Regions from separate parts of the Mesorhizobium sp. LCM 4577 genome, predicted to be linked through region 2. Evidence: riboswitches for the same ligand, from Rfam matches in the RefSeq annotation. Region 2 holds a riboswitch; each other region holds the start of a gene.

Region 1 (5,382 bases), on a different contig from region 2:
TACGACGCGTATGTGAGTAGGGCCAGAGCCATGCACAGACCGCGCAAGGAGATGATCGCCGAAACGCGCGCCAAGCTGATCGCGGCTGCCCGCCACGCCTTCGGCACGGTCGGCTATGCCGAGGCCTCGATGGACGATTTCACCGCGTCGGCCGGTCTGACGCGCGGCGCGCTCTACCATCATTTCGGCGACAAGAAAGGCCTGCTGCAGGCGGTGATCGCCGAGATCGACGGCGAAATGGCCGTGCGGGTGAACGAGGTGGCCTCGAAGGCGCCGACCCGCTGGCAGCATTTCGTCGACGAATGCACCACCTATATCGAGATGGCGCTGGAGCCGGAGATCCAGCGCATCATGTTCCGCGACGGCCCGGCCGTGCTTGGCGACCCGGCGCAATGGCCGAATGCCAGCGCCTGCACGGCCTCGATGACCGAGCATCTGACCAGGCTGCAGGAAGAGGGCGTGGTCGTCGCCGATGTCGATCCCGAGACGGCCTCGCGGCTGATCAATGGCGCCAGCAGCCAGGCCGCGCAGCGCATCGCCAATTCGAAGGATCCGGAAGCCACCTCGAAGAAGGCGATCGCGGCGTTCAAGCAGCTGCTCGAAGGCTTGCGCAAGAAGCCTTGAGGGCACGCTTGGGTAACCAGGCCACCGCGTTGTGCACTGGTTTCAGGCCGGTGCAACCCTGCCGTGATTGACAATCAATAGGGCGAGCGCATCCTCCCCAGCCATTCTCTTACAGCGCCGCGCGTTCTTTGAACGCGCAAAGGACGCTGTAAAACTTTGATTTGGCGCATGATCCTCTCCGAAAATCGCTTCCGATTTTCGGGGTCATGCGCGGGGTGTGGGGAGTCGGGGCCATGTGGGACTTCAGCATTGGCCGGTCTGTGTCGATCATGATGCGGACATGGCCGTTCATCGTCTTTCGCATGATCGTCTATTTCGGCATCACGGTCGCCTACATCATGGCGACAGGCACGGGCGCCAGCGTCGGCTACGGCGTCGGCCACATCTCGACCGATCCCGACGGCCCGATGTCCTTCGCGCTCTGGGGCGGCGTGGTCGGCTTCGGCATCGTCTCGATCGCCGTCTACTGGATCCGCGAATACATCCTCTACGTGCTGAAAGCGGGCCATATCTCCGTCATGGTGCATCTGATCGACGGCCATGACGTGCCCGACGGCCAGGGCCAGATCGCCTATGCCAAGGAAGTCGTCACCCAGCGTTTCGCCGAGGCCAACATCCTTTTCGTCGTCGATCAGCTGGTCAAGGGCGCCATCCGCGCCATCACCGGCCTGATCGGCGGCATCGCCGCCTTCCTGCCCATTCCGGGCCTGAGCGGCATCGTCAGCTTCATCAACACCGTCATCCGCATCTCGCTGACCTATGTCGACGAGATCATCCTGGGCTACAACATCCGCGTCAATTCGAGCTCGCCCTTCGAGACGGCGCGCCAAGGCGTCGTGCTTTACGCCCAGAACGGCAAGCACATGGTCAAGAACGCCGTCTGGCTTGGGGTGATCATGTGGGGCGTGTCCTTCGTCATCTTCCTGCTGATGCTGGCGCCTGCCGCCGCCATCCTGTGGGTCATGCCCGGACAATTGGCCGGCTGGGCCTTCGTGCTTGCGATCGTCTTTGCCTGGGCCTTCAAGGCAGCCTTCATCGAGCCGTTCGCCATCGCGTCCTTGATGCAGGTCTATTTCGAAGCCATCGAAGGTCAGGTGCCCAATCCCGAATGGGACACGCGGCTTGCCGAGGCCTCGTCCAAATTCAGGGAACTGCGCGACAAGGCGCTGGGCTCCTTCGGCGGTGGATCGCGCTGGGACACGCCCCGGGCCGCTTGATCACGGCTTTGGCGGGCCGCTAAGTCTCGCAATCGCCGATTTGAGTGGCGCTTCTCCGGCGCCGCAAAACGTCTCGCTCATCACCAGCTCGGGCAGCGACAGGCGCCTGCCCCAGCCATGCGCTTCGAGGTCCGGTTTCGGTGCGAAGGCCGAGACGCGGCCGACGCACAGATAGGCGATCGGCGTGACATGCTCCGGGATCGACAGAAGCCGCTTCAGCGCCTCCGTTTCGATGATGCTCACCCAGCCGACGCCCACGCCTTCCGCGCGTGCCGCCAGCCAGAAATTCTGCACCGCGCAGACGGTGCTGTAGAGGTCCATCTCCGGATTGTGCCAGCGCCCGAGCGGCGAGTCCTTCGATCGCTGCCGGTCGCAGGTGATGCAGAGATTGAGCGCGCTTTCGCAGATGCCTTCGAGCTTAAGCTTGCGGTACAGCGCCTGCCGTTCCGCCTCGATCGCCGGCAGTTCCTGTTCGCGCGCGGCGAGGAACAAGTCGCGGACCTGCCGCCGCCTTGTCTGGTCGCGGATAACGATGAAATTCCACGGCTGCATGTAGCCGACCGACGGCGCGTGATGAGCGGCGGTGATGAGCCGCGCCAGCACGCTGTCATCGAGATCGTCGGGGACAAAATAGCTGCGCACGTCACGCCTGGTGAACATCGCACGATAGACCGCGTCGCGCGCCAATTGGTCAAAATCGTCGCCGCTCGCGGCGATCGCTGCTGCCGTCATCGCATTTCCCCTTGCGACAAGCAGTCATCCGCCTGACCAAGCGGATGACCATGTCTGCCGGGCCGGTCTTCTGGCTCGGGATCGTCCCGCTCCGGCGCCTTCCCGTCATGGACAGTGGCGTTTGCCGGCGCGGTCCCCCTCACAGCGTTGGGCACGCCACGGAGTTCAACCGTGTTCCCGATTCTCCCGCGTCACGGGCACCAGGCAGCGAAGTGACCTTACCGCAAAGTTCGGCGCCCGCCAATGGCGCGGACGACATCGGCTGGCGCAATTTCCCCAGCCATTCGGCGTTTCAAACATGGTCATTACGGCCGCGGGTGCCTAGATTAGGCGCCATGGCCACCCGTCTCTACACGCACCCGATCTTCCTCGAACACCTCACGCCGCCCGGCCACCCCGAGCGGCCCGACCGGCTGCGCGCCATCGAGCGTGTGCTGGACGACGATGCCTTTTCGGCGCTCGACCGCGTCAAAGCGCCCGAAGGCGACGAGAAAACGATCCTTTACGCGCATCCCGAGCAATTCGTCGAACGCGTCCGCGCGGCAATCCCTGAGACCGGCATCGTCTCGATCGACGCCGACACCAGTGCCAGCCCGAAGAGCTGGCAGGCGGCGGTGACGGCGATCGGGGCGGCCAATGCCGCCGTCGACGATGTCTTCGAGGGCCGTGCCGCCAATGTGTTCGTCGCCGCCCGCCCGCCGGGACATCACGCCGAAAAGACCACGGCGATGGGCTTCTGCCTGTTCAACACGGCCGCCATCGCCGCCCGCTATGCGCAGAAGAAACATCAGGCCGAGCGCGTCGCCATCGTCGACTGGGATGTCCATCACGGCAACGGCACGCAGGACATTTTTTGGGACGATCCGTCTGTGCTTTATTGCTCGACGCATCAGATGCCGCTTTACCCGGGCACCGGCGCGAAGAGCGAAACCGGCGCCGGCAACATCGTCAACGCGCCGCTCGCGCCGCAGACCGGCAGCGACCTGTTTCGAGACGCCTTCCTGTCGCGCGTGCTGCCGTCCATCGATGCGTTCGCGCCGGACCTGATCATCATTTCCGCCGGCTTCGACGCGCACCACCGCGATCCGCTGGCCGAGATCAACCTGACCGAGGACGATTTCGACTGGGCGACCGGCAAGCTGATGGAGCGCGCCGGGCGCCACAGCTCCAACAGGCTCGTCAGCCTGCTGGAAGGCGGCTACGATCTGCAGGGACTGGCATTTTCAGTCGCCGCCCATGTCGGGCGGCTGATGAAGGGATAGGGTATGGCAGTGGAAGGCAATGAGGACGTCAAGGCGATGAGCTTCGAACAGGCGCTCGACGCGCTGGAGAAGATCGTCGATGATCTGGAGCGCGGCGATGTTCCGCTCGACCAGTCGATCCGGATCTATGAGCGTGGCGAGGCGCTGAAGGCGCATTGCGATCGGCTGCTGAAGGCGGCCGAGGACAAGGTCGAGAAGATCCGGCTGTCGCGCGACGGCAAGCCGGCGGGAACGGAGCCGTTGGACGCGGAATAACTTGGGGGCAGAGCAAGCAGGTAAGGAGTCCAAGCCATGTGCCGCAACATCAAGACCCTGGCCAATTTCGAGCCGCCGGCGACCAATGACGAAGTGCATGACGCAGCGCTTCAGTTCGTGCGCAAGCTGAGCGGCTCGACGAAACCGTCCAAGCGCAACGAGCATGCTTTCCACCACGCCGTCGAGGCAATCGCGGCCGCCGCGCGCGAACTGATCGATTCGCTCGAAACCAGCCAGGAACCGCGCAACCGCGAGGTCGAGGCGGCCAAGGCGAAGGCCAGGTCGGCGCTGCGTTTCGCCTAAGAGACAGTCATGAGCTTCTTTCCCGGAAATGATCCTGAACCCGGCGATGCCTTCGCCTGCGACCAGATCGAACTGATGGTCGTCCCCAACGCCAAGGACATCGGCGGCTTCGAGGTGCGCCGCGCGCTGCCGACGGCAAAGCGCCGTCTGGTCGGGCCGTTCATCTTCTTCGACCGCATGGGGCCTGCGATCCTGCGCGCCGGCCATGCGCTCGACGTGCGCCCGCATCCGCATATCGGCCTTTCCACCGTCACCTATCTGTTCGACGGCAAGATCAGGCATCGCGACTCGCTCGGCACCGAAATGGTGATCGCGCCGGGCGACGTGAATTTGATGACCGCGGGGCGCGGCATCGTCCATTCCGAGCGCACGCCGGAAGAGCTGCGCGGTGCGCCGATGTCGGTCTCCGGCCTGCAGACCTGGCTCGCGCTGCCCGACGGCAAGGAGGAAATCGCCCCGGTGTTTGCGAACACGTCGGTGGCCCGCCTGCCTGAGATCGATGCCGAGGGCGTCAGCGGCCGCGTCGTCATCGGCGAATTCTCAGGATGGCGCTCGCCGGTGGCGACCGCATCGGACACGCTTTACGCTGATCTGCGCCTGGCGGCCGGCGCCAGCGTGCAGATCCCCGCCGACGCCGAGGAACGCGCCATCTACACGCTGGAAGGCGAAGTCTCGATCGCCGGCGATGTCTTCCCGGCCGAGCGGCTTCTGGTGTTCAAGCCGGGCGAGGAGATCGTCGTCGCCTCCGAGCGCGGCGCCCACTTCATGCTGTTCGGCGGCGCTTCGCTCGGTTCCCAGCGCTATATCTGGTGGAATTTCGTCTCGTCCTCGAAGGAACGCATCGAGCAGGCCAAGCAGGAATGGAAGACAGGCCGCTTCGATATCGTTCCCGGCGATGAGGAGGAGTTCATTCCGCTGCCGGAGAACTAGAGATCCATCACCGGCGCGCATTTACATTCGCCCGGCGGCGGCCTATTCCGCGCATGATT
Region 2 (6,034 bases):
CCTTGAAGGAGATTGCGCCGGCGAGGATACGGCCGTCGAGCTCGGGCAGGACCACATGCATGGCGAGATCGGCGGGCGCCAGGCCGCGCTGGTTCTTTTCCCAGACCTCGCGCCTCGTCGTGGCGACGATGACCTGGAAGACCGGCACGCCGGCGCGGTCGAACAGGGTTTCGGCGCCGGGTTCCGCGCCGGAGGCAAAGGCGGTGGCAGTGACGATGGCGGCGGGACTTAGCGAGGCGATGGCGTTCTCGACGAAGGCGAGGGATGTCGGGTCTTTGAGGCTGGAGACGAAGATCGGCACGGGCGCCAGGCCTTGCTGCTCCAACGCTTCCGCGAGAGCGTCGATGGGCGCTACGTCTGCCGCCAATAGCATCGAGCGGTAGAAGAGGATGGGGATGACGCCGAACTTGTTGGCGTCGAGTTCCGTCGCCCCCCTCTCTGTCCTGCCGGACATCTCCCCCTCAAGGCGGGAGATTGCTTTGTCGTCGACGGTTTCGCCAATCGCAGACGTTGCAGATGGTTCTTTTGACGCCCTTGAAGAAAACGCGCCAGGGTTGATGACGGCTGATCTCCCCCCTTGAGGGGGAGATGTCCGGCAGGACAGAGAGGGGGGCGAAGGATCGCCGACCTCTGAAAGGTCCGGCTTCTCAACGACACCAACTCCCGGCTCATAAAACCCCGCCTTCGGTACGCTCACCAGCTCGGCAACCGCCGCTTCAGCCCCCGCCAGCCTCGCCAATCTCCGCACCAGCGCCGCCATGTTCGCCGGACCGCCCTCTCGGAAATAGCCGAGCAAGGCGTCCAACTCCTCGCGCGGCAGGGTCGAGGCTTCGATCAGGCGCTGGTCCTCGTCATGGCTTTCACCGGGCAGCAGCGCCAGCTTGATGCCGCGCTCGCTCGCCACTGCCGCCAGTTGGTCGCAACCGTAGCGCCACCACTCATAGCCACCGAGGATGCGGACGAGGATGACCCTGGCGTGGCGGGCGACGCTGTCGATCCAGAGATCGACCGACATCGGGTGGCGAAGGTCGCGCAGCGCCGCAAGCCGCATCGAGGGCAGCCGCGCCGCATCGGCCTTCCAGGCGGCGGCCAGGCCGGCGAGATCGCTGTCGGTGAAGGACAGGGCCACGACATCCGCAGGCGTCTGCCTGAGGTCGATCGGCTCGGCAAGATCGTCGAGCGAAGCGGATGTGGTGGCGAGGATATGCATCGCTGTCCGATTTGCCTCAGCCGGCGAGGATACGCTCGATCGCCGGGCGGTTCAGCCCCTTGAGGCCGATGACGACGAGCCGCGAGCGGCGGTCGTCCTCGGCTGTCCAGGCGCGGTCGTAATAGTGGTTGACACGTGGGCCGACGGCCTGCAGCAGGAGGCGCATCGGCTTGCCGCCGACTTCGACGAAGCCTTTGACGCGCAACACGTTCTCCTGTTCGGCGGCAAGGGCGACGCGCTTTGCCAGTTCGTCCGGATTGGCGATCGACGGGATGTCGATGACGAAGGAATCGAAATCGTCATGCTCGTGGTCGAGCTCGTCGTCGTGATGGGTCTTGCGGTTCTCGATGTCGTCCTCGACGGCGAGGCCGAGGCCGAGCAGCACCGACGGGTCGACTTTACCGTGAGTGGTCGGGACGACCTTGACGGCGCGCGCCACGTGCTCGCCGATAACGGCGTTGGCGCGCTGCGAGCCGGCGGCGTCCATCAGGTCGCTCTTCGACAGGATGATCAGGTCGGCGCAGGCGATCTGGTCCTCGAACACCTCTTCGACTGGATCGTCATGGTCGAGCGAGTCGTCCGCCGCGCGCTGCGCCTGCAAGGCGTCCATGTCGGATGCGACGCGGCCGTCGGCCAGCGCCGGGCCGTCGACCACGGCGACGACGCCGTCGACCGTGACGCGGCTCTTCACCGTCGGCCATTGGAACGCCTGGACCAGCGGCTTCGGCAGAGCGAGGCCCGAGGTCTCGATCAGGATGTGGTCGACCTTCGGCGTGCGGGACAGGATCTGGTCGAGCGCCGGCACGAAGTCGTCGGCGACGGTGCAGCAGATGCAGCCATTGGCGAGCTCGACGATGTTTTCTTCCGGACAGGTGTCGACGCCGCAGCCCTTCAGGATCTCGCCGTCGATGCCGACATCGCCGAACTCGTTGACGATGATCGCCAGCCGCTTGCCCTTGGCGTTTTCGAGCAGGTTGCGGATCAGCGTCGTCTTGCCGGCGCCGAGGAAGCCGGTGACGACGGTGCAGGGCACGCGGGATAAGGAAGCGGTCATGGTCAGTCCTTCAGCATGTCGAGGGGAGGGATGCGGGCAACCAGGCCGCGCTTGAGGGAATCGGGCCGGCCCCGCCAGGGGATCAGGCCATCGGTCGAGGTGGCGAAGAGCTTTGCGCCGGCAACGAGGTCGGCGCCGCTGGTCGTGTCCAGATCGCCGAAGACGTAGCTCCAGCAGCCGTCGCGCAGCAGCGCGGCGCTCAATCGGCGCTTGCAATTGCCGAGGCATTCGACGGTGCGAATGCGGATATTGTCGCTCGAGGCGGCGCGGCGCGTGTCTTCGGCCAGCAGCGCGCCGGCGCGGGGATGTGCGTCGGATCCGGTTTCGTCGCGGCAGGACGAGCAGACGATGACGGTCACGCCGGCCAGCGCATCGGGCTCGGACGAAATGTCCGCACTGTTTGCCGGGAAACTGCCGTTGCGATCCAAAACCAGGCTCCTTGCCCGGAAAACCCGCCGGGCATTCGGATACTTTTAGTCTCAGACGGCAGGTCTCCTGGCTCGCGGGTCGTCGCCTCAGATGCCGCCTTCCCGGGAACATCCCAGTGGTTTTCGGCCGGGGCTCGTCGCTTACAGTTGCGGGGACAGCCGCGGATTTGGGTTTTGGCCCGCACCGCATTCCCTCTTGGCTCCTCCCTTTGCCGGGAGAAGACCGTCTGGGTCAGGATTTAGGCTTACGGCCAGGCGCCTGTCAACGCGTGGCTACGACACGGTCGTGTGGGCCAGRGCCATTACCAGCCCTCCCAGCCCTTCGGCGGCTTTATCGGTTTAAGATATGTTCCCACGAGGCGACGGGGCGCAGCGGCTGCCGGAAGCATGGTTGGCGAACAACCTCTCGGGCAGATCGGGCTCCACATCAAGATAACCCGGCTCCTATCCGATTCTGGTTGCTGATCGTCGAGCAGATATTGATCGCCAACCGTCAGCAGGCCACAGGACTGCTTGATGTCGTCGTCGATCTCTCCGTGTTCGGAACTCAGCCAGCGCAGCAGCAAAAACGCCGCCGCGTCGGCGTCTACGCCGCCGCAGTAGATTACGGGTTTGGTGACTTCTACCCATTTCGACTGGGACGCAGCGTTTGCATCGAGCGTAGAAGACAGCATTAGAGCTGCTACTACCAGACACTTGAAACCATTGAGGGTCATCAAACCAAAGCTCGGTTCATAGCAAGCTTTGTTCTATTTTTGTTCTTTTTGTTTGTCAACGCGCTGCTATGGCATCGCCATGTCGATCAGCGCCGGTCCGAGGTCGCCGGCCGGCGTCACTTCGATCGCCTGCAGGCCGAGCCATGCCTGCATTTGCTTCAGTTCGTCGAAGAGCTGTGCGGCGGTTTCAGCGGGAGCACCGGCTTCGGCATAAGCGGCATGGACGCGCAGCACGCTGGCCGGGCGGTCGGCGCGCAGATCGACGCGGGCAACGATGCGGTCGCCGAGCAGGAAGGGCAGCACGTAGTAGCCGTATTGGCGCTTTTCGGCCGGCGTGTAGATCTCGATGCGATAGCGGAAATTGAAGAGCTTTTCGGTGCGCGTGCGTTCGAAAACCACGGGATCGAACGGGGCAAGCAGGGCACGCGCCTCGATCCGGCGCGGGATTCGCGCGTCCTTGTGGAGATAAGCGGGCTTGTCCCAGCCTTCGACCTTCACCGGCAGCAAATCGCCGGCTTCGACCAGTTCCTCGATGCGGTCCTTGGTGTCGCCGGGCGCCAGCCGGAAATAGTCGCGCAGGTCGCCATAGGTGGCGATGCCGTGGGCGCGTGCCGAGATGCGCAGCAATTCGCGATGCGCGTCCTCGACCGAGGGCACGGGCAGGTCGAGCACGGCCTGCGGCAAAACGCGCTCGGGCAGGTCGTAGTAGCGTTCGAAGCCGCGCCGGTAGGCGGTGGTGATGCGACCGGCCCAGAACAGCCATTCGAAAGCGTGCTTGGCCTCGCTCCAGCCCCACCAGCCGCCATTGCCCTTATGGCCTTCGATATCTGAGGCGGCGATCGGACCGCGATCGGCGACCTCTCTATAGATCTCATCAATCATGTCCTTGCGTTCACGGCCCCATTTCGCCAGGCCGAGATACATCTCGTCGCCCTGCTCGGCGCGCTGCATGCGCCAGCGCATCAAGGGATAGGTCTCGACAGGCAGGAACGAGGCCTCGTGCGCCCAATATTCAAAGACCGCACGCTTGCGGGTGACCGCCGCATTGTCGAGCAGCGCCAGCGGGTAGGGGCCAAGGCGTGAATAGAGCGGCATATAATGTGCGCGCACCACCGCACTGACGGAATCGATCTGCAGCAGGCCGGTCCGCGAAAGCACGCGGGCAAGATGGCGTCGGTCCGGAACACTATTGGGCCTGGGGTCGTTGAACCCCTGCGCGCCGAGCGCGATGCGCCTGGCCATGGCGAGCGAGATTTTCTCCTTCATCAAGGTGTCCTTGCCCCGATCGTCCGTCGGATTTTTAGCCGGTGATTCCGGCCATGCTAGCAGGCAAATGGCGGGAGATATGTCAGGAGAGAAAAGTGGAGTAAAAAGTGAAGGAAATCAAACAGGAGCGGATCGGACCAGTTTCTTCCGATAAGGCGTCCAGGGCCGCGATTTGAACAAGGTTTGACTTGCGTCACCGAAACCGCTGCGCTAACCCTCGCCGCGTTGCAGCATGGGCCCTCTTAAAACGGTTCAGCGGTTAAACTGTCACGCTTCCGCATTAGAGTTCGTTGCTGTAATCAAAGTGAACTGCCCCGCCGAAGGAAAGCCGCCGCATGAGCGCACTCCTGAGTTCTTACCTGCCTATCGTCCTGTTCATCGCCGTGGCGATGATCGTCGGTCTGGCGCTGATCGTCGCTCCTTTCCTGGTGGCCTACCGCAATCCCGACCCGGAAAAGCTTTCCGCCTATGAATGCGGGTTCAATTCGTTCGACGACGCCCGCATGAAGTTCGACATCCGTTTCTACCTGGTGTCGATCCTGTTCATCATCTTCGATCTCGAGGTCGCCTTCCTGTTCCCGTGGGCCGTGTCCTTCTCGAAGCTCGGCATGCTCGGCTTCTGGTCGATGATGGTGTTTCTAGCGGTGCTGACCATCGGCTTTGCCTATGAATGGAAAAAAGGAGCGCTGGAATGGGATTGAACGACAGTTCAGGCACCCTCGTCGCGCCGAAGCCCAAGGGCATCATCGACCCCAACACCGGCAGGCCGGTGGGGGAAGACGATCCCTTCTTCCTCGAAATCAACAATGAGCTGGCCGACAAGGGTTTCCTTGTCACCTCGACCGAAGCGCTCATCACCTGGGCGCGCAGCGGCTCGCTGATGTTCATGACCTTCGGCCTCGCCTGCTGCGCGGTCGAGATGATCCATACCTCGATGCCCCGCTACGACTCGGAGCGTTTCGGCGTCGCGCCACGCGCGTCCCCGCGCCAGTCAGACATCATGATCGTCGCCGGCACGCTGACCAACAAGATGGCGCCGGCGCTGCGCAAGGTCTACGACCAGATGCCGGAGCCGCGCTACGTCATCTCGATGGGCTCCTGCGCCAATGGCGGCGGCTACTACCACTATTCTTATTCGGTGGTGCGTGGCTGCGATCGCGTCGTGCCCGTCGACATCTATGTGCCCGGCTGCCCGCCGAGCGCCGAAGCGCTGCTCTACGGCATTCTCCTTCTGCAGAAGAAGATCCGCCGCACCGGCACGATCGAACGGTGAGCCGATGACCCTGGCGTTGAACGAACTCTCCACCTATCTCGGCGAGAAGCTCTCCGGCCGCATCGGCGAAGCCGTGCTTGCCTATGA
Region 3 (14,229 bases), on a different contig from region 2:
GGCACGTCAGCGACATCCGCATAACGTCGCCAAAGTCATTTGAATACAAATAATCCGACCAAATCGTGTCGTTGCGGCGTCGATTCCGACATTTGGCCGTTTGCGTCCGTGAAATGGTTCACCGACAGCGGCGCCTTTTTTCGGCCGGGCCGCAAAAGGGGGCGGGACGCCCTGCCTGGAACCGCGACGGTCCCGGTCAGGTTAAAGTCTTGGTTCATAAGGAGGCCCCCATGATCCGCAAGCTGAAATCGGGCGAATATCGGCTCTATTCGCGCAAGATCGATCCCAGGACCGGCAAACGCCGCAATCTGGGCACCTTCAAGTCGCGCGAAGCGGCCGAAAAGCACGAACGCGAAGTGCAGTATTTCAAGCGGCACTAGTTAGTTTTCGCGACGTGGTGGCGATCGCGTCATCCATGCGGTCTCGGCGGGGTGCGTGGGCGCGGGTGGCCAGGCACATTGGAGCCGATATGGTCGAGGTCGCAACGTCGCGTGATCATCTCGACCGACTTGGTGTCGACGCTCACGCGCCCCAGCACCTGCACGGTCGTGCGGCCGAGGTCGTCATCGACATGGACGACCTCGCCCTCGAGCCTGAGCTTGTCGCCAACCTTGGCGTTGGGCTCGACCATCGAATAACTATGGCTGTTGCCGTCGAGCGTCAGCGTCACGCGATCCTTGACGCGCTCGGTCACCGTCGCGACCACTGCCACCCTGTCCCCTATTTCAACAACGGGCCGTATCATTGCGGCCTCCTTTCTGCTCCGTGCGGTTGTTGGCCGGGAGCCAATTGCTGTCGACATGACGGCGCCGGCAGCTGCTGAAATAAACGAGAAAACAAGTGTTTGGTTGCCTCTGAGCTACCTGCCGCTATGGCCCGGCCGATCACCTGAAGCCAGATTGTGCGGCAGATACTGCGTTCAGTCGCCATGCCGGGCGATGCCATCAACAGCATCGGGAAGGTGATGCGCGTGCCTCGATCGACCGCAAGGCCGAGCACCGTTCGCATATGCCTGCCGTCTTGCCCACCGAGGTGCTGTGGCTTGGCCCGCGCGGAACCACGCGGGCCGCCAGATGTTCCTTGTGATCACAACGACAACAGGGGCGGCATATGGTTGCGCCACGCGCGGTTTGGAAGGGTTTTCTGAAGGTCGGGTCGGTCTCGTGCGGCGTGAAGCTGGTCGGCGCGACCAGCGAAGCCGGAAAGGTTCATTTCAAGATCCTGAACCGTAAGGACGGCTTGCCGGTGAAAAGCGCCTATGTCGACGAGCAGACGGGTGATGTAGTCGAGACCGAAGATCAGACCAAGGGCTTCGAGTTAGAGAAGGATGATTTCGTGGAGATCGAGCCCGACGAGATCAAGAAGCTGAAGCTTACTTCGGCACATACGCTGGAGGTCGATGAGTTCGTGGCCTTGGATGACATCGATACTCGCTACCTGGAAAAGCCTTATTATCTCATTCCCGCCGACGGCGCGGCCCTGGAGGCCTTCAGTGTGCTGCGCGAGGCGATGAAGGAGAAGCGGGTCGCTGCAAGATCCTGCGTGGTGCTCTACCAGCGCGGCCGCGAGGTGGTGATCCAGCCCTTCGACAAGGGCATGCTTCTCACCGAACTGCGTACCCACAACGAGATGGTTTCGGAGAAAAGCGTCTTCGAGGATCTGAAGTCGCCGAAATACGACAAGGACCTGCTGGAGATCGCCGAGCTCCTGATCGACAAGAAGGTAACGAAGTTCGACCCGTCGAAATTCCAGGACACTTATGAGGATGCGCTTATCGCGATGATCGATGCCAAACGCAAGGGCAAGAAGCTGCCGAAGGCCGCACCCAAGCCGAAGGAAAACGTCATCGATCTGGCTGCGGTGCTGAAGAAGAGCCTCGCCAAGGAAGGCATCAAGGCTCCGTCGAAGACGAAGCCCGTCCGCAAGTCTGCTTGATCAAGACTGGAGATAATCGTCCAAGCCGCGTCATCCGTTCCCTCCGTCGGATTTGCGATGCATCGCTTGCCACATCCTACCCTGGGGGATAGGTTGCGGCATGACGATACACAGCTCCCATCCCGATATCATCGCCCGGCTCAAGCGCGCGCACGGCCATCTCGCCGCCGTGCTCGCCATGTTCGAGCAAGGCCGCTCCTGCCTCGATCTCGCCCAACAGCTCCACGCCGTCGAAAGCGCCGTCGGCAACGCCAAGCGCGAGCTGATCCACGACCATATGGAGCATTGCCTTGTCGAAGGCGGCGAGCCGACCAGGGACACGCTCAAGGAGCTGAAGCAGCTCACCAAATATTTGTGAGGCGGTTGATGTGGGAAAAATTCTGGACTGGTTCGGCTTCGGCACGCATGGACATGACCATAGCGGGCATGACCATGGGAGGCATGGCCACGGACCGCCCGGCCATACGCATGGCGTGATCGACGCCACCATCGCCACCACCGATCGCGGCATCTGGGCGATCAAGTGGTCGTTCGTGATCCTGGCGATCACCGCCGCCCTGCAGATCGTCGTCGTCATGGCTTCGGGCAGCGTGGCGCTGCTTGCCGACACCATCCACAACATCGCCGACGCGACCACGGCCATTCCGCTCTGGATCGCTTTCGTGCTGGTGCGGCGAAAGCCGACCCGCACCTTCACCTACGGTCTCGGCCGGGCCGAGGACCTGGCAGGCATCGTCATTGTGCTCATCATCCTGGCGAGCGCGCTTGTGGCTGGATATGAAGCCGTCAACCGCCTGTTCAACCCGCAGCCGGTGCAGTTCCTGGGCTGGCTCGCCGCGGCCGGCGTGATCGGCTTCCTCGGCAACGAGGCGGTGGCCGTGTTCCGCATCCGCGTCGGCCGCCAGATCAACAGCGCGGCCTTGATCGCCGACGGCTATCACGCCCGCACCGACGGGCTCACCAGTCTTGCCGTCGTTGCCGGCGCGCTCGGCGTCTGGCTCGGCTATCCGCTGGCCGACCCGATCATCGGCCTCATCATCACCGCCGCTATCTTCGGCATCGTCTGGCAATCGGCGCGCTCGGTGTTGACGCGCATGCTGGACGGCGTCGAGCCCGGCCTCGTCGGCGAGATTCATCATGCCGCCGACCATGTCGTCGGGATCGAGAGGGTGGTCGACGCGAAGGCCCGCTGGCTCGGCCACAAGCTGCATGTCGACGTGGAAATCGCGGTCAATGATGGGCTGCTGCTCGCCGCCGCGAACAACATCGCCGCATCGCTCAAGGCCGAGCTCTCCGCGCACATTCCCGCGCTCGACGTCGCCACGGTGCGCTTTGCCGAGCCACGGACGGAAGGGGGCCACCATCATGCGCCCGATCCGTTCCTGGTCTCCGGCAAGCTCGCCAGCGGGCTGCTCGAGATCGTCGACACGCCGCAGGGCGAGCGCATGCGGCTGCGCCTGTCGCGTCACGCCGAGGGCCTGCGGGCGAACGTCGCCATCGAAAGGGCGGACGGCGCGGTCGAAAGCCTGCCGCTGTCGCCGGTCGGCGGCGACCATCACTACCTGCAAAGTCTGGTCGCCCCGGCTGAGCCGCACGAATTCAGCGCCAGGCTGCAACTGGCTGCGGGTTCCGACAGCGAGGATCTGCCCTTTGCCATGGCCGAGCCTGAAGGCCATCACCATGAGCACGCGAATGGATGATACAGGCACTCTTTGAGTACCAGCGCGAAATCTACCTGGCGATAACGCAACACTAAGGGCGCGCGGCGTCGATGTTCGCCTTCCGCCTCGTAGCTGGGCTGTTTGACGCCAAACGGACCGATGCAGCGTAACGGCCCTTCGGAATCCCGCCGGGACTGCGTCAAAGATCAGCTACCTGTCCTGGTGTGTGTTTGATCGAGCGCCAGCTTCAGCCCTTTGGCCAACTTCCCGACATCGTCATTTGCCCAGAAATGCATGAAGAACAGCCGGGGTTGATCGTCGAGCATGTGGTTGTGCACGGCGGTCACTTCTATCCCGCTTTCCCGCAAAGCTCGTAGCACCGGGTTCACTTCGGATGCGATCAGAACGAAATCGCCGGTGATCGCGGCCTTGCCGCCGCCGGTGGGCTGGAAGTTGATGGCAATCGCGGAACCCATTGCATCAGGCACGTCCATGCCATCGTCCTTGATGGTCTCTGCGCGCGGGATGCTGATCTGATAGACATCGCCGTTGACCTTGCCTTTGTGGCCAAGCGCCTTGTCAATGGTTTGCGTGTCGAGATCGATCGCTTTCGAAGCAGCGGCGGCGCTCGCCGGTGCGTCCGACAGCGGCGTTCCACTTTGCTGCAACGCCGAATGCAGCGCCGTGGCCAATTTCTCCGGATCGCCGTGCCCCAGGACGTGCATGTACATCGTCTCCGGCTGGGCTCTCTGCAGATGATTATGAAGAGCCGTGATCTCAATGCCGCTTTCGATCAGTTTCATCATCACCGGGTCGATCTCGGGCAAGGTCAAGACGAGATCGCCCATCACCATGGCGTCGTGATCGCCCATGGGCTTGAATGCGAGCCACGAACCGAGCGCCAAGGCTGGTTTGAGTTCCAAGCCGTCGAGAGTGACTTTCAGGTCCGAACGAGGCAGCCCGACGCGATAGATGCCCCCTGGCACCTCTTGGCCGGATTTCCCGAGTGCCTGCGCTACCGCCTTCCAGTCGGGTGCGGCAAGCGAGGGTTGGGCAATTCCAAGGGAGGCTGCCAAGGCGAGGCCAGTTATGATTTTTCCACGCATGATTTGCTCCTGTGTTCAGCCCAGGCGCCCAAATGGAAAACGTCTGCCGTTCCGAGATGCCGTCACGCTCGCGCAATTGTGATGCGCTCGGTCATCAGGCCGCCGGCTCGCGTGTTCGTCGCTCTTTTTGGCACGAGCGCTGATGCGCAACGCGTCACCGCACGCTGATCAGCGCCGTGCCGGCGATGGCCAACAGCGCGCCGGCCCAGGCGGCTGCGGTCGGCCTTTGCCCGCTGCGCAGCCACACCATCGGCAAGATGATGACCGGCGTCATCGAGGACAGCGTCGAGATGATGCCGACATTGCCTGTGCGCAGCGCGGCCATCAGGCAGGACATGCCGAGCGAGGTGCCGACGAAGGCGGACAGCACGGCGAGCCCGACCGTGCCGAACTGGGCGGCCTCCCGCTTGCCCCTGCCGAACGGCGTCGCTGCAAGGGCGACGAACAGGATCACGGCGAGGCCCGAGCGCAGCGCCATAGCCGTGAACGGTTCGACGCCAACAGCCATGGCCGGCCGCGCCAGAAGCGTGCCGATCGCCTGGCCGAGCGCCGTTATTACGCCGAGCACGACGCCTGGTCCGAGGCGCCCGGTGAGCGGCGGGCCGGGCACAGTGCTGACCGGCACGGTGGAAGGGGTGACGACCGGCATCGCCGGCGCCAGGTCGCCGCGCTTGAGGAAGCGCCGCGGCATGCCGATCGCAAGCACGACGCCGGCAAGCACCAGCGCTACGCCCAGCGCCTGCCAGTGGCTGACGGTTTCGCCGAGCACGAGATAGCCGAGCGCCAGCGCGAAAGGCGAGGTGAGCGAAAAGAGCAGCGCCGTGATGCGCGGGCCGACCGAATAGATGGTGGTGAAATAGGTCGTGCTGGCGATGCTGATGCCGGCGAAGCTCGATCCGGCGAGCAGCCAGAACTCCCTTGGTCCGATCGTGTGCCAGCCGCCGATCGCCAGCGACACCGAGCCGGTCATGACGAAGGTCGCGAGCATTTGCCAGCGCGCGAGCTGGAGGAGGGGAACGCGGCCTTTGAGCTCGCTGAGGAACATGGAACTCAGCGCGCTGCACAAGGCGGCGGTGACGGCGAAGGCTTCGGGGGCGAACATGGCTGGCGACTGCGAATCCGGGAGCCGGACAATTGCCACGCTTACGCCAGCACGAGGCCCGCGGCTAGGCTGTGCGGGGCCGCGGCCTGCCGAAGATCATCCAACTGGCCCCGATCAGCGCTGCGGTGGTCGCAAGAAGCACCGCGAGGCTCGGCAGATGCAAGAACACAGTCCGCCAGCGCGGCTCGATCACCGCGCCGGTGCTGAAGGTCTCGCCGCTGAACTGGCACAGGATCCAGGACGCGCCGCTGCGCACCATCTCGGCATCGATGTCGGAGATCAACGCCTTCGCCTCATGCGCTGCCGACGGCATCGTCGCCATGTAGGTGAGCAGCGCCTTGGCGGTGGCGAGATAGGCGTGGCTGCATTCGTTGAACGGGCTCTCCTCATCGCCGAGGCTGCCCGGCATCAGGCCCCAGAGGCAGTAGGTGTATTGCAGGTTGCCGTGATTGTAGAGCCGCCGGAAGGTCGGATCGGTCACCGTCTGTGCTTGCGCGAGTGCGAGAATGTCGCCGCGATAGCGCGCGATCACCGCCATCTGGCCATGGGTGAGGCTGGGGATCTGGATGCCGGGAGGCGGAAGGACGGAAGATCCGCTATGGGCTTGGGCCGGGGCAGCCAGGAGGAGGGCGAAAAGGGTCGCCAAAAAGAAATTGGCCGCCAGGGCGCGGAACCGTGGCGGCCAACGCATCGGATTTCAGGCGTAGCGGCGGGCAGGGCTGCGCTGGTCACGCACCGCGACCACGCGTTCGGCAACCGCGCCGAAACCGAGCCCGACGACGGTCCACAGCACGAGCTGGATGCCGAGCGAGGCGACCCGGAACTGCCAAAGCACCGTCGCCGAGAAGGTCTCCGGCACTTCGTTGATGTCGGGCAGCGCCGCCTTCACCAGCGCGAAGACGACGAGGAAAGCCAGGCCCGCGACGATCGAGGCGTTCCAGGCGCCGAGCCGGTTCCACAGCCGTTGCGCCAGGCCGACCGCCGCCACCATCGCCGCGATCGACACCACGATCATGATGAAGAACAGCTCTGTGCGGTAACCGATTGTCTCGGCATTGCCGACAGCCGGTGGGTTCGCCGGGTATTTGAGGCTCGGAACCACGATCACGGCCAGGAAGCCGAGCAGCGCGATCAGCGCCGAGGTGCCGCGCGGGCCGAGCGAGCCCAGCCGGCCATAGGCATAGGCAAAGACCAGCGAGAACAGCCCGCCAAGGGCGGCGCCATAGATCAGCACGCCGGTCGCCAAGCCAATACCGGCTTGTGTGGCGCGGCTGACCATCTCGGGCTCCGGCGCCTCGCCGGCGGCCTGGGCCTGCTGTTCCTCGAAGGCGATCGCCTTATCGACCTGCGGCTCGCCATAGACGCGAGCAAAGGCGAATGCCAGAATCCCGGCGACCAGCCCGACAAGCAAGCCGCGCAGCAAGAGTTTTCCAACCATGTTCAGAACCCTTCGTCGAAAGCGGGTTCAGCGATGCTGAACCGCTTTAGTGGCAGGGGAAGCCGAGCAGGTGGCGGCCGTCATGCACGAATTCGTGCACCGCCGTGCCACGGATCAGCGAGGTCGCGCCTTCTTCCGCGCCGACGAAATAGAGCATCAGCATCAGCATCAGGCCGGCGAAGATGGCCCAAGGCAGAAGCTCGCGGACCGGAATCGCAACCGGACCGTAGCTGGGGGCGAAAGTGGTGTCGGACATATTTGACCTCCCTTGGGATACTGCGTCCCGTTGATCGAACAATGCTGCGGAATAAGGCCTGACTTTCGGCTTGTGCCGATCACAGTGGCGCGACCGTGCCGGACTCGCACCGGCTTCCAATCCCGTATAGCGCTAAAACACTTGTCAGCACTTCGTTCGCCTGTCAACGACATGTAATGGCCAACGCGGCCTCGCGCGGCTGAAATTTCACTGGACCACGGAGTTTTGGGATGTTCGCCCGCCTGACGATGATCGCAAGCGGCGCGACGCAGAGCACGCGCAAGGGCTGCTTTCCGAAGGACGAGGCGCCGGAGCCGAGCGCTCTCAAGCGCGCCGGCGCGATCGCTTCGTCGCTGCGCCGGGCCGACCGCGTCTGGACGAGTCCGGCGCTTGCGGCGCGCGGAACGGCCGAAGCGCTCGGCCTGGACGCGACGGTCGAGCCGCTGCTTGCCGAGCAGGATTTCGGGCGCTGGGCCGGCAAAGGTTTCGAGGAGGTGCAGGCCGAGGATCCGGAAGGCATGGCGGCCTGGCTTTCCGATCCGGACGCCGCGCCCCATGGCGGCGAGTCGCTTGCCGCGGTCGCCTTGCGTGGCGCGGCGCTGATGGAGCGCCTGGCCGGCGAGGGCGGCCACACCATCGCGCTCACCCATGCCGTGCCGATCCGCGCCGCCATCGTGCATGTGCTGGGCGCGCCGCTCTCCGCCGTCTGGAAGATCGACATCGAGCCGCTGTCACACACCGAATTCCGCAGCGACGGGCGCCGCTGGGTGCTGCATGCGAGCGGCGTGGTCGCCGCCGCGAGATAGCGCTGGAAAAGCACTTGCCTGGCGACGAGCGGTCGCCGGCGAAGGCGAAGTCCGCCGTTTCAGCGATCGCTAACGGAACGGAAACGCCTCGCTGCTAGGGTGCGGCCCGTGGCGAGGAGAGCCTCGCCCGAGGAGTCCGTCGCCTATGGCCGAATATCCCGAGACCGAGCGCCGCCTTCATGTGCGCGAATTCGTGCTCAAGGAAGCCACGATCATTGCCAATGGCGTCAGGATCGGCTGTTCGGTCAGAAATCAGCACGAGCAGGGCGCGGAATTGCGCGTGGCCGCCGGTATGGACATCCCGGAACGCTTTCTGCTCGAGGTTCCGGCCGACGACATGGCCTATCGCGCTTTGGTGCGGTGGCGGCGCAACGACCGCGTCGGCGTGGCGCTCTACAGCAACGCGCCGAAGGACTGACGCGCAGGCATCTCACCGATCCGTCACTTGATCCTGTCTGTTGCAGGCCAACACCATGATCCGGTTCTGAAGCAGCGGCGCCGCTCGCCGCCCTTCGCAGGATCAGCAACAGCGGCTCGCCCCGCAGCATGGCTGGCTTGCCGCCTTCTGTTCCGTCAGCCAGCGGTCGCGCGGCTTGCAGCTTGCCGGTCGTGGCGTCAGCTCGACCTCGATGACACCGCCAACGACGCTTGGCTGAGCCGCCCGGTGCAACTCCATGGGGCGGACGCCGTCACTGACCTCAAACGTCAGCTTCGCCGCCTGATCGAGAGCGACGTGGTCCGAAACCTTGCGGATGATCGCGGCGAACTTGCCGGCTGGCATATGGACCGGGCCGCCTTCGTCCACGTCCCATAGCTGGACGAATATCTCCGACCATGATTCCGGATTCGCTTCGCAATCCAGCGCCGCGAACTGTCCCGCCTTCACCTCGGTGACATGGTAGCCCGGCTTCACCGCCCGTCCGCCGTAGCGGAACACCAATGGCTTGTCCTTGCAATCGGCCAGCGCCGCCATGAGATCGCCGATGGTCAGGTCGGAGGGGTCGACCGGGGTGACGTTTTTCCGGTTGTCAGAAGAGAGCATGTCGGCTATTCCTCATTTCAATATTTCAAGGATTATTGAAACGTGGATGAACGTCAAGCCTTGATCGCCTTTGGCGCGCTGTCGCAGGAAACACGCCTGCGCCTGTTGCGCCTGTTGGTCGTCGCCGGACCGGAAGGCATTTCCGCCGGTTCCCTCGCCGAACAAGTCGAGGTCTCGCCCTCCAATGTCAGCTTCCATCTCAAGGAATTGGAACGGTCTGGCCTCGTGACCGCGAGGCGCGATGCCCGCTCGATCGTCTACAGTGCCGAGTACGATGCGCTGTCCGGGCTGATCCGCTTCCTGATGGAGGATTGCTGCTCGGGTCGCCCGGAAATCTGCGCGCCGGCGCTTGCGGCGTCTTGCTGCCGGCCGGGCGAGAGGGCGCGGCAGTGATCGGTGCGCCCCGCTGCCCAACGCAAGGCTGATCGATGAACATTTTTGATCTTCCGCGCCGGTTCGCGGCTGAAGCCTTGGGCACCGGTCTGCTGGTGGCGACGGTCGTCGGTTCCGGCATCATGGCCGAGACGCTGACGCATGACACAGCGCTGGCGCTGCTTGGCAACACGCTTGCGACCGGCGCCATGCTGGTGGTGTTGATCACCGTCCTTGGCCCGATCTCCGGCGCGCATTTCAATCCGGCCGTTTCGCTGGTGTTCCGCCTCAACCGGTCGCTGCCAGCCCGCGATCTCGTTGCCTATCTCGTCGCGCAGGTCGCCGGCGGCATTGCCGGCACGATGGCGGCGCACCTCATGTTCGCCCTGCCGATGCTGGAGGTCGCAACCAAGCTGCGTGCCGGACCGGCGCAGTGGTTCTCGGAAGTGGTCGCGACATTCGGCCTTGTCGCCGTTATTCTCGCCGGCCTCCGTTTCGAGCGACGGGCCGTGCCGTGGCTGGTCGGGCTCTATATCACGGCGGCCTATTGGTTCACGGCGTCCACGTCTTTCGCCAATCCCGCCGTCGCCGTGGCGCGCTCGCTCACCAACACCTTCTCCGGCATCAGGCCGGTCGATCTGCCAGGCTTCATTGCCGCCGAGCTGGCCGGCGCCTTGATCGCGCTGGCACTGATGGGCTGGCTGCTCAAGCCCGAAACCGTTCAGCAACACCAGCTACTGAAAGCAGAGCCATGACGGTCACCATCTATCACAATCCCGCCTGCGGCACCTCGCGCAACACGCTCGCCATGATCCGCGCAAGCGGCGAGGAACCTGTGGTGATCGAGTATCTGAAGACGCCGCCGAGTCGCGAACGGCTGTTGGAACTGATCGCCGCGATGGGGATCAACCCGCGCGGGTTGTTGCGGGAGAAGGGAACGCCTTACGCCGAACTAGGCCTCGCCGACCCGAAATGGAGCGACGACGAGCTGATCGATTTCATGCTCGCCCATCCGATCCTGATCAACCGGCCTGTCGTCGAAACGCCCAAGGGCACGAGGCTGTGCCGGCCTTCGGAAGCGGTGCTGCCGCTGCTCGACAATCCGGTGCGCGAGTTCGTCAAGGAGGATGGCGAGAAGGTCGCCTACGGGCCGGGGCAAGTCTGATTGGAAGCCACGGCACCGCTCGCCCGCAGCCGCCATCTCCTCGTCTCGGCTCTCGGCGTCACACAGATCCTCGCCTGGGGATCGTCCTACTATCTGCCCGCCGTTCTTGCCGCACCGATTGCCAGGGATACCGGCTGGTCGCTTGCGTCGGTCGTTGCCGGGCTGTCCTGCGGGCTGCTGCTTGCCGGGCTGGTCTCTCCCGTTACCGGGCGGCTGATCCAGCGCCATGGCGGTCGGCCCGTGCTTGCCGTGAGCTCGTTGCTGTTGGCCGCAGCGCATTCGCTGCTGGCGACGGCAACCACCTATCCCCTTTACCTGATTGCCTGGCTGCTCATGGGGCTGGGCATGTCGAGCGGCCTCTACGATGCCGGTTTCGCAACGCTCGGCCGCCTCTATGGACACGGAGCGCGAAGCGCCATCACCAACCTGACGCTCTTCGGTGGTTTCGCAAGCACGGTCTGCTGGCCGCTCAGCGCCTTCCTAGTCGAGCATGGCGGATGGCGTATCGCCTGCCTCTCCTACGCGGCCATCCATCTGGCGATCTGCTTGCCGCTCCATCTCCGGATGATACCGCCGTCTCCGCCCGCGGCGCCCGCGCCAACGAAAGACAGGTCGAAGGAGGCGTCGACCGCGGGCAGGACGCGGGCACGGTTCATTCTGCTGGCTTCCATCCTGACATTGGCCGCGATGATCGCATCCATGCTCTCCGTCCACCTGCTGACGCTGCTGCAACTGCGCGGCGTGAGCCTTGCGGCCGCCGTCGGCCTTGGCGCCCTGGTCGGCCCGTCACAGGTTGGAGCGCGGGTGGCGGAGCTGCTGATCGGCCGCAACCGGCACCATCCGATCTGGACGATGCTGACATCCGTATCGCTGCTCGCGGCCGGGATCTGGCTGCTCCTGGCGAGCCAGACCTTCGTTGCACTCGCTTTGATCCTTTACGGCGCCGGCAACGGCATCCACACGATCGCGCGCGGCGCGCTGCCGCTGGTGCTGTTCGACCCGCAGCAATACGCGGCGCTGATGGGCAAGCTCGCGACGCCCAGCCTCATCGTCCAGGCGGCAGCTCCTTCGATCGGTGCGCTGCTTCTTGGCATGGGCGGCGGCAATCTCGTCCTGATCGTTCTCGCGGTTGCCGCCACGGTCAATGTGGGGCTCTGCGCCTGTCTTCTCGCGGTGGTGCGCGGATAGCTTCGTCTCACGGCCCTGCAGCCCGGCCGAACTTTACATTTTTGTAAATTGCCCCTGATGGCCGGTTCACGATACGGCTGGCCGGCGGCTCGGTTCGCTCATCCACTTGTCGGGCAACAGCACTCCCGGATGAACGGGTCGAACCGCATTCAACTTGGGAGAACGCTATGATTCGCAAGGTTTTGGTTGCAGCTTCGGTTGTTGCGCTGTTCAGCGTGCCGGCATTTGCGGCTACGCAGTATTGGGTGGCAAAGGACACCACCACCAAGAAATGCTCGGTGGTTTCCACGAAGCCCGACGGCAAGAAACTGACCGACGCCGGGACGAAGGCCTACACGTCCCAGGCCAATGCCGAAAAGGCGCTGAAGATGCTCAAGGACTGCAAGTAAGCTTGCTGTCCTAAAATCCGCGCCCGCTTCGGCATGCCGGAGCGGGCTTTTTTCTTCGTCGGGACTGCCTTCCGCTGCACGTCTTTTCACCAGTCGACGCATGTCGCTTAAAATGCGCCGTGGTTTGGCTGAGCGACATGCATCGAACAAGACTCAAAGCGAGTGGCGAATCGGAAAGATCGCGAGGCGCTCAGAAACGGAAATTCACGAAAGCCTTCAGCGTGTGGAAGGCTACGTCGTCCTTGATCGTCAGCCCCTCGCCATTGTCGAGGATCTGCTTCGAGCCAAGGTCCACATAGGCATACTCGGTGCCGAAGGAAATGCGATCGGTGATGGCGTGCTCGAGACCTGCGCCGATCGTCCAGCCGGCGCGTGTCTGCTTCTCGTTGAAGACGGTCGTCCCGCCAACGGTCAGCGTCTGCTCGGTCTTGCCGAAGGCAAGGCCGCCATGGCCGTAGATGAGCGTGCGGTCCCAGGCGTGCCCCAGCCGCGCGCGCACGGTGCCGAGATATTTGACGTCCACTTCGCCATTGAAGATCTCGGCGCCGTCCACCGAGGCCGTGACCGAAGCGCCATAGCTGGATGCGGCAATGTCCGCCACGGCACCGATCACCCAGCGGTTGTCGAACTGCCAGTCATAGCCGGCCTGGATGCCGCCGAGGAAGCCGCTCGCGGAAATCTCGAACGCGCCGTTGATCGGCGGCGGGTTTCCGTCGGCAAAGATCTGCCGCGAATTGAGGTTCATGTCGCCCACGGCAAACGAACCGAACCCGCCGAAATAGGGCCCCGTCCAGTTGAAGCTCTCCTCTACCGGCGGCGTCGGTGCCGCTTCCGGGGCGAGCGCATCGGCCGCGAATGCGCTGCCGGCGGCAAGAACGATCGCCATGGCGGCCATGGACGTGGGTATGATCTTCATCGGATACGTTCCTCGTTGGATTGCCAGTTCAAAAATTGCGTCCACATTCCTTCCCGCTCATGCATGAGCGGGTCTCCGGGGCCGTCAGCCAATTTGCGAAGACATGCCCGCTCACTGCGGACGTGAAAATCGAGTACCGCCCCTTCAACGCACCGCTAACAGAGAAAATCCAGGTGCGTGTGGCGAATACGGAAGTCAAAATTGCAATAACGGAACAGTTGTTGTTCCAGAATTCCAGTCTTGCAAATTTGTCACACCTAACTCATTTTCAGAAAGCTGAGAGACCATTTTGGATAGGCTCGAACCAGGGCGGAAATGATGGTTCCCAAGCGCCAGCGGGCAGGCAAACGCCAATTGCGGGCAGGCGCCGTCCAACCCCAGGGAGTCTTCGACAGGGAGCACGATGCCGAGCGCTGATCGGGTGGCTACATTCTCGGCGGACGACATTCCCGAAGATCATCGGGACGAGTTCATTCGCGATTTCTACGGTCGCATCCAGATGCGGTTGGACATCACGCCGCGTGCCGACACGCCTCTCAGATTCTCGGCCCGCACCCTGATCCTGCCTGAGATGAATCTCACCAAGGGCGCCGTCTCTCCCATGGTCTGGGAGCGCAACAGCGCCCTGATGGCCGACGGCAACGACGATATCATCCTGTCCTGGAACAAGGGCGGCTACCGCTTCACCATGCCTGGGCGCGGCGACTTCAGCACCGATCCCGGCACCGCCGCCATCTTCCCGATGGACCGCCGCTACTCGGTCGCCAGCGAGGATTCGCAATGGACCATGGCGCTTCAGTTCAAGCGCTCGCTGCTGGCCCCGCTGGTGAAGAACCTCGACGATGTGCGTCCC
Region 4 (4,515 bases), on a different contig from region 2:
GCGGTGGTTCCGCAGGCCGTAGGCGAGGATGATGCCGGCACCAAGCGCCGCGAGGCCGATATTGTCCCAGCGGGCAAGTCCGAGCCCACCCATGGTCCAGAACAACACCGAGTGCGCGGCGCGCTGGTCGCCGGCGAAGACGAGATAGTTGGTCAGAGCGGTGAACAGGAAGGAGACGGCGAGGCCGGCAAGGATTAGTCGCTCCGGTCCCTGCCCCTTCACTCGCGACACCAAGAGAAGCACGATCGCCGCCGCCAGCACGCCACCGGTGAAGGCGGCGAGCGGGAGTGTCCAGATGCCGAATGTGTCGCCGAATACGGTAATAACGGAGACTGCACCGGCGGCCGCGCCCGAGGAGAGGCCGAACAGGAACGGGTCGGCGAGGTCGTTGCGGGTGACCGTCTGCAGCAGCGCGCCGACGACGCCGAGGCCGGCGCCGACGGCGATCGCCAAGAGCGCGCGTGGCAGCCTCAGGTCGACGACGATGCCGCCGACCGGGCCGGACGGGCTCTGGCTGTCGAGCCCCGCCGCATGCGCCAGCGCGCCGACGACCTCGCGCAAGGGGATCAGCGTCGAGCCATAGGCGATCGAAAGCAGCGCGAGCGCGACCAGCAGGATCGCGCCCAGCGCCATCGCCAGGACGAATGGCTTGCGCCGCGGTCTCAAAACGCTTCCGGATGCATGGCCCTGGCGATCTTGCCGATCGCCTCGATATTGGCGGGCCCCGGCGTCAGCTCGGCGTAGCGGAGCGCCACGAAGCGCTCGTTCCTGACCGCGTCGGTCTCCTTCATTGCCGGATGCGCTTTGAGGAAATCGAGCAGTTTCCTGTAGCCGCCGCCATCCTGGTAATCGAGCAGGATGAGGAACTGCGGATTGCGCGAGGCGACCGTCTCCCAGTCGGTGTTGCCCCAGCTCGTCGCCATGTCTGCCATGATGTTCTCACCGCCCGCGGCAGCGATCATGGCGTCGGGAATGGCGAATTTGCCGGCGGTGAAGGGCTTGTCCTCGCCGGAATCGTAGAGGAAGACGCGCGTGCCCTTGGCGTTGCCCACTTTCGCGGTGATGCCGGCGAGCTCGGCCTTCCAGCCGTGGACCAGCTTTTCGGCCTCCGCCTCCTTGCCGAAGATCTTGCCGAGCTTCTCGACGTCGCCATAGAGCAGGTCCATCGAGGCGGCGGGACGGTTCTTGTCGAGATGGACACAGCTCTCGGTCAGCACCAGCGTCTTGATGCCGTGCGGAGCGAGCGTGTCGGGCGTCACCTCGCCGCCCGGCTTCATGCCGTAATACCAGCCGGCGAAGAAGAAATCGGGCTGCACGGCGACGAGGTTCTCGAGCGTCGGATATTTCGGCGCCAGCTCGGGGATGGCGCCCTGCTCGGCCTTGAACTCGGGCCCGACCTTGTACCAGCCGGTGATGCCGGTGAGCCCGACGATGGACGGCTGCAGCTTAAGCGCGAAAGCCATCTCAGCCATGTTGAGATCCTGGATGACGGCGCGCTTCGGCGGCGCGTCGAAGGTAAGCGGCTTGCCGCAACTGTCGACGGTGACCGGGAAGGCGAAGGCGGCCGAGGCGACAAGCGAGAAGGCAAACGACAAAGCGAGGCGTTTCACGGGGCATGCTCCTTGTTTGTGTTGGGCAGGTTCAGGATGGCGAGGAAGCGCGCGTGGGCAGCTCGAAGACGGTGAGCTCGCGGTCCTCGGTCGGGTGCCGCAGGCGCAGCACATCGATGCCGAACACCTCGCGGATGAGCGGCTGCGCCAGCGCGTCGCGTGGCGGCGCCAGCGCGCGCAGCCGGGCGTTGCTCATCACTGCGACGCTCGTGGCGAAGGGCGCTACGAGGGCCAGATCGTGCAGCACGGCGACCACGGTCATGTTGAATGCGGCGACCAGCTCGAGCAGCTCGCCGCGGGCGCGCGGATCCAGGTGGTTGGTCGGTTCGTCGAGAAACAGGATTTTCGGCTCCTGGGCGATGGCGCGGGCGAGTTGTGCGCGCTGGCGTTCGCCACCGGAGAGCGAACCGATGCTGCGCGCGAGTAACGGCAATAGCCCGGTCCGGCGCAGCGCTTCGACGACGATGTCGCGATCGTTGTGCCGGCGCCTCAGGCCGGCATGCGGGACGCGGCCGAGCTCGACATAGTCGATCAGCGCCAGCCGTGGATCCGGCTGGTCCGTCTGGCCGACGACGGCAATGCTCAGCGCCCGCTCGGCCGCGGTGATCCTGTCCAGCCGGCGTCCGGCAAGGCGAACCTCGCCGGCGCTCGGCCGGAGCGCGCCGCATAGCATGCGCAGCAGCGTCGTCTTGCCGGCGCCGTTGGGGCCGATGATCGCGAGCCGCTCACCCGCCGCCAGCGACAGGCCGACATCCTCGACCAGCGTCCGGCCGTTTGCCATGGCACGAAGAGCGCGGGCTTCAAGCAGGGGCGCGCTCACCGGACCTGCTCCCTGCCCCCGGCCGGGATGCGCGCCAGTATCTTGCCGGCGAGCCTTGCCGGGCGCTGGTCGGAACTGCACCAGCCATCGGCCAACGAGGCATAGAGTCTGGCAAACTCGACTAGCGCGCCGGCATCGGTGCCGCTGTCGATCGAGCCGAAGAGATAGCTGGCCTTGCCTTGCGCGTTGAAGGCGACGGTCAGTGGTCGCGAACAGCCGGCCATGCAGTCGACGGTCTCGACAGCAAAAGACGACGCCAAAGTCCCGGCAAGCCTGGAGCGCAGTTCGGCGCACAGATCCTCGCCGGACCTCAGCCTGGTCACGGTGTCGCGGCATAGCGAACAGACGATGATACGATGGTATGCGGTGTCCAGCATTTCCGTCACTTCCCAAAATGGCGACGGAAGGATGCCGGACGAGTCGGCCGAAAGGCCGGTGCCCGCGTCTCCTCCCGGCACACCCCGTCCGGTCAACTCGTGTCGATGGCAGGTCTCCTGGCTCGCGGGTCGTTGCGCCATCCGCCTTCCCAGCCTTGCCGGCCAGTGGCGTTTCGGATGGAGCTCGCCGCTCACAGTTGCGGGGGCAGRCACGGCCTCGACCCGGATAGGCCTCACCGTGTTCCCTTTTCACCCCTCGCCTTGCGGTTCGGGGACCATGACGTAACGATCGTAGGTAGTCCGGCCGCGAGTCGCAACGGGCTTCCGCGCAACCTTGTCACCGTTCGAAGCGACCTGCCTGAAAAGATGCATTTCCGATTGATATGTAATAACGTTACATACAGCTGGCGGAGGCGCTTTTGTCAACCCCCTTCTCCAGCCGTCGCGACCAACATCGGAGAATTTTCAGAAACCGTTCGGGTTTCGAACATGGGCACAGCGTCGAGACGGCTGAAGAGCTCCAGCGGGGTGGAACGTCAGGATTTCCTGGTACACCTCTTATCCGTCTCGGCGCTGCGCGCCGATCAGCCTTCTCCCCCGTGAGCCCGCAAGGGGAGACGGGAAAGAGAGCTAAAGCTCCAAATTCCAGGTCTGGCCGACCAAGTCCTTGCCGAAGGAATGATGGCGTTCCTCGTCGACCAGCTTGAAGCCCGCGGCCTGGTAAATGCGGCGGGCCGAGCCAAGAATGTCGTTGGTCCACAGCGTCAGCGTCTTGTAGCCCTTGGCTCGAGCAAAGGTGATGCATTCGTCGACGAGCCGCCGGCCAATACCAAGGCCGCGCGCCGACGGTTCGACATAGAGCAGCCTGAGCTTCGCCACCTTGGGCGATTTGCGCATGACGAAGACCGAGCCCACCACCTCGCCTTCGCGCTCGGCGATCCAGCTGCGCTCCCATTGCGGGACGAAATTCTTGACGAACTCGCCGAGGATCTCGGCGACCAGCGCCTCGAAGGTTTCGTCCCAGCCATATTCCTGCGCGTAGAGCATGCCCTGGCGACGCGTGACCCAGCCGATGTCGCCGACCTGCAGCGGCCGCAGGATATAGGGCACCTTCGGCTCGGGCCTGTCGCCGAGCAGGTCCTGCACCGTGCGCATGGCCTTGACCAGCCTCTCCTGGTCGACGGGCGCCAGGCGGTCGAGCAGCGCGCGCACCTGGTCGTGCGAATCCCGGTTGAGCGGCGCGAAGGCCTCCCTGCCGGCCGGCGTCAGCGCGATCGAGGCCCGGCGCGCGTCCGCCTCGCTTGCCTCGCGCTCGACCAGGCCACGCTCCTCGAATTTCTTCAGGAGCCGGCTGACATAGCCGGGGTCGAGGCCAAGGTCGCGCACCAGGTCGCTGGCGACCAGCCCGTCGCGATTGGCAAGCTCATAAAGCACCCGCGCCTCGGTCAGCGAGAAAGCGCTCTTCAGCAGGCCCTCATCGAGCAGGCCGATCTGGCGGGTGTAGAAGCGATTGAAGGCGCGCACCGTATCGACGCGTTTCTTGCCGGGGTGATCGTGGATGGTCATGGGAGTCCTCCTGTCGTGGACAGGATCAATCATTTAGTTGACTGAGTCAATAAAATGATCATCACGGCTTCGTGCGTCCCTCACCCCATCGGCAGCACCGGCCAGAACTCCACGATCCGCCCGCCGGCGAACACCGCAATCG

Evidence for each region. A riboswitch is a leader RNA that binds a small molecule or an ion and turns the genes downstream of it on or off. The one in region 2 is predicted to bind cobalamin.
Region 1: linked by a shared signal. The riboswitch ahead of bluB (5,6-dimethylbenzimidazole synthase) and the one ahead of LCM4577_RS28015 (DUF1636 family protein) in region 2 are both predicted to bind cobalamin.
Region 3: linked by a shared signal. The riboswitch ahead of LCM4577_RS19780 (CbtB domain-containing protein) and the one ahead of LCM4577_RS28015 (DUF1636 family protein) in region 2 are both predicted to bind cobalamin.
Region 4: linked by a shared signal. The riboswitch ahead of LCM4577_RS18730 (DUF1636 family protein) and the one ahead of LCM4577_RS28015 (DUF1636 family protein) in region 2 are both predicted to bind cobalamin.

What each region holds. Positions count from the first base shown of each region.
Region 1 covers NZ_MDDU01000035.1:148,745-154,126, reverse strand. Annotated here, with positions in the region: gene LCM4577_RS25610 (TetR/AcrR family transcriptional regulator) at 31-624, shown strand; gene LCM4577_RS25605 (hypothetical protein) at 858-1,841, shown strand; gene bluB (5,6-dimethylbenzimidazole synthase) at 1,842-2,573, opposite strand; cobalamin riboswitch at 2,616-2,793, opposite strand; gene LCM4577_RS25595 (histone deacetylase family protein) at 2,909-3,835, shown strand; gene LCM4577_RS25590 (exodeoxyribonuclease VII small subunit) at 3,839-4,090, shown strand; gene LCM4577_RS25585 (DUF2277 domain-containing protein) at 4,127-4,393, shown strand; gene LCM4577_RS25580 (pirin family protein) at 4,403-5,323, shown strand.
Region 2 covers NZ_MDDU01000046.1:179,450-185,483, forward strand. Annotated here, with positions in the region: gene LCM4577_RS28005 (cobaltochelatase subunit CobN) at 1-1,210, opposite strand, end outside; gene cobW (cobalamin biosynthesis protein CobW) at 1,227-2,264, opposite strand; gene LCM4577_RS28015 (DUF1636 family protein) at 2,267-2,692, opposite strand; cobalamin riboswitch at 2,732-2,935, opposite strand; gene LCM4577_RS28020 (hypothetical protein) at 2,995-3,408, opposite strand; gene LCM4577_RS28025 (winged helix-turn-helix domain-containing protein) at 3,475-4,674, opposite strand; gene LCM4577_RS28030 (NADH-quinone oxidoreductase subunit A) at 5,010-5,375, shown strand; gene LCM4577_RS28035 (NADH-quinone oxidoreductase subunit B family protein) at 5,366-5,947, shown strand; gene LCM4577_RS28040 (NADH-quinone oxidoreductase subunit C) at 5,952-6,034, shown strand, end outside.
Region 3 covers NZ_MDDU01000018.1:44,434-58,662, forward strand. Annotated here, with positions in the region: gene LCM4577_RS19735 (hypothetical protein) at 231-380, shown strand; gene LCM4577_RS19740 (hypothetical protein) at 410-745, opposite strand; gene LCM4577_RS19745 (Ku protein) at 1,111-1,935, shown strand; gene LCM4577_RS19750 (metal-sensing transcriptional repressor) at 2,036-2,293, shown strand; gene LCM4577_RS19755 (cation diffusion facilitator family transporter) at 2,304-3,635, shown strand; gene LCM4577_RS19760 (DUF1259 domain-containing protein) at 3,803-4,702, opposite strand; gene LCM4577_RS19765 (DMT family transporter) at 4,857-5,804, opposite strand; gene LCM4577_RS19770 (hypothetical protein) at 5,869-6,342, opposite strand; gene LCM4577_RS19775 (CbtA family protein) at 6,502-7,242, opposite strand; gene LCM4577_RS19780 (CbtB domain-containing protein) at 7,289-7,498, opposite strand; adenosylcobalamin (AdoCbl) riboswitch at 7,500-7,643, opposite strand; gene LCM4577_RS19785 (histidine phosphatase family protein) at 7,729-8,304, shown strand; gene LCM4577_RS19790 (hypothetical protein) at 8,450-8,722, shown strand; gene LCM4577_RS19795 (DUF6428 family protein) at 8,825-9,346, opposite strand; gene LCM4577_RS19800 (helix-turn-helix transcriptional regulator) at 9,389-9,739, shown strand; gene LCM4577_RS19805 (MIP/aquaporin family protein) at 9,775-10,473, shown strand; gene arsC (arsenate reductase (glutaredoxin)) at 10,470-10,883, shown strand; gene LCM4577_RS19815 (MFS transporter) at 10,884-12,071, shown strand; gene LCM4577_RS19820 (hypothetical protein) at 12,239-12,460, shown strand; gene LCM4577_RS19825 (outer membrane protein) at 12,651-13,376, opposite strand; gene LCM4577_RS19830 (hypothetical protein) at 13,572-13,823, opposite strand; gene LCM4577_RS19835 (AraC family transcriptional regulator) at 13,882-14,229, shown strand, end outside.
Region 4 covers NZ_MDDU01000016.1:14,106-18,620, forward strand. Annotated here, with positions in the region: gene LCM4577_RS18715 (iron ABC transporter permease) at 1-633, opposite strand, end outside; gene LCM4577_RS18720 (ABC transporter substrate-binding protein) at 663-1,610, opposite strand; gene LCM4577_RS18725 (ABC transporter ATP-binding protein) at 1,642-2,430, opposite strand; gene LCM4577_RS18730 (DUF1636 family protein) at 2,427-2,807, opposite strand; cobalamin riboswitch at 2,897-3,102, opposite strand; gene LCM4577_RS18735 (helix-turn-helix domain-containing GNAT family N-acetyltransferase) at 3,438-4,373, opposite strand; gene LCM4577_RS18740 (alanine racemase) at 4,454-4,515, opposite strand, start outside.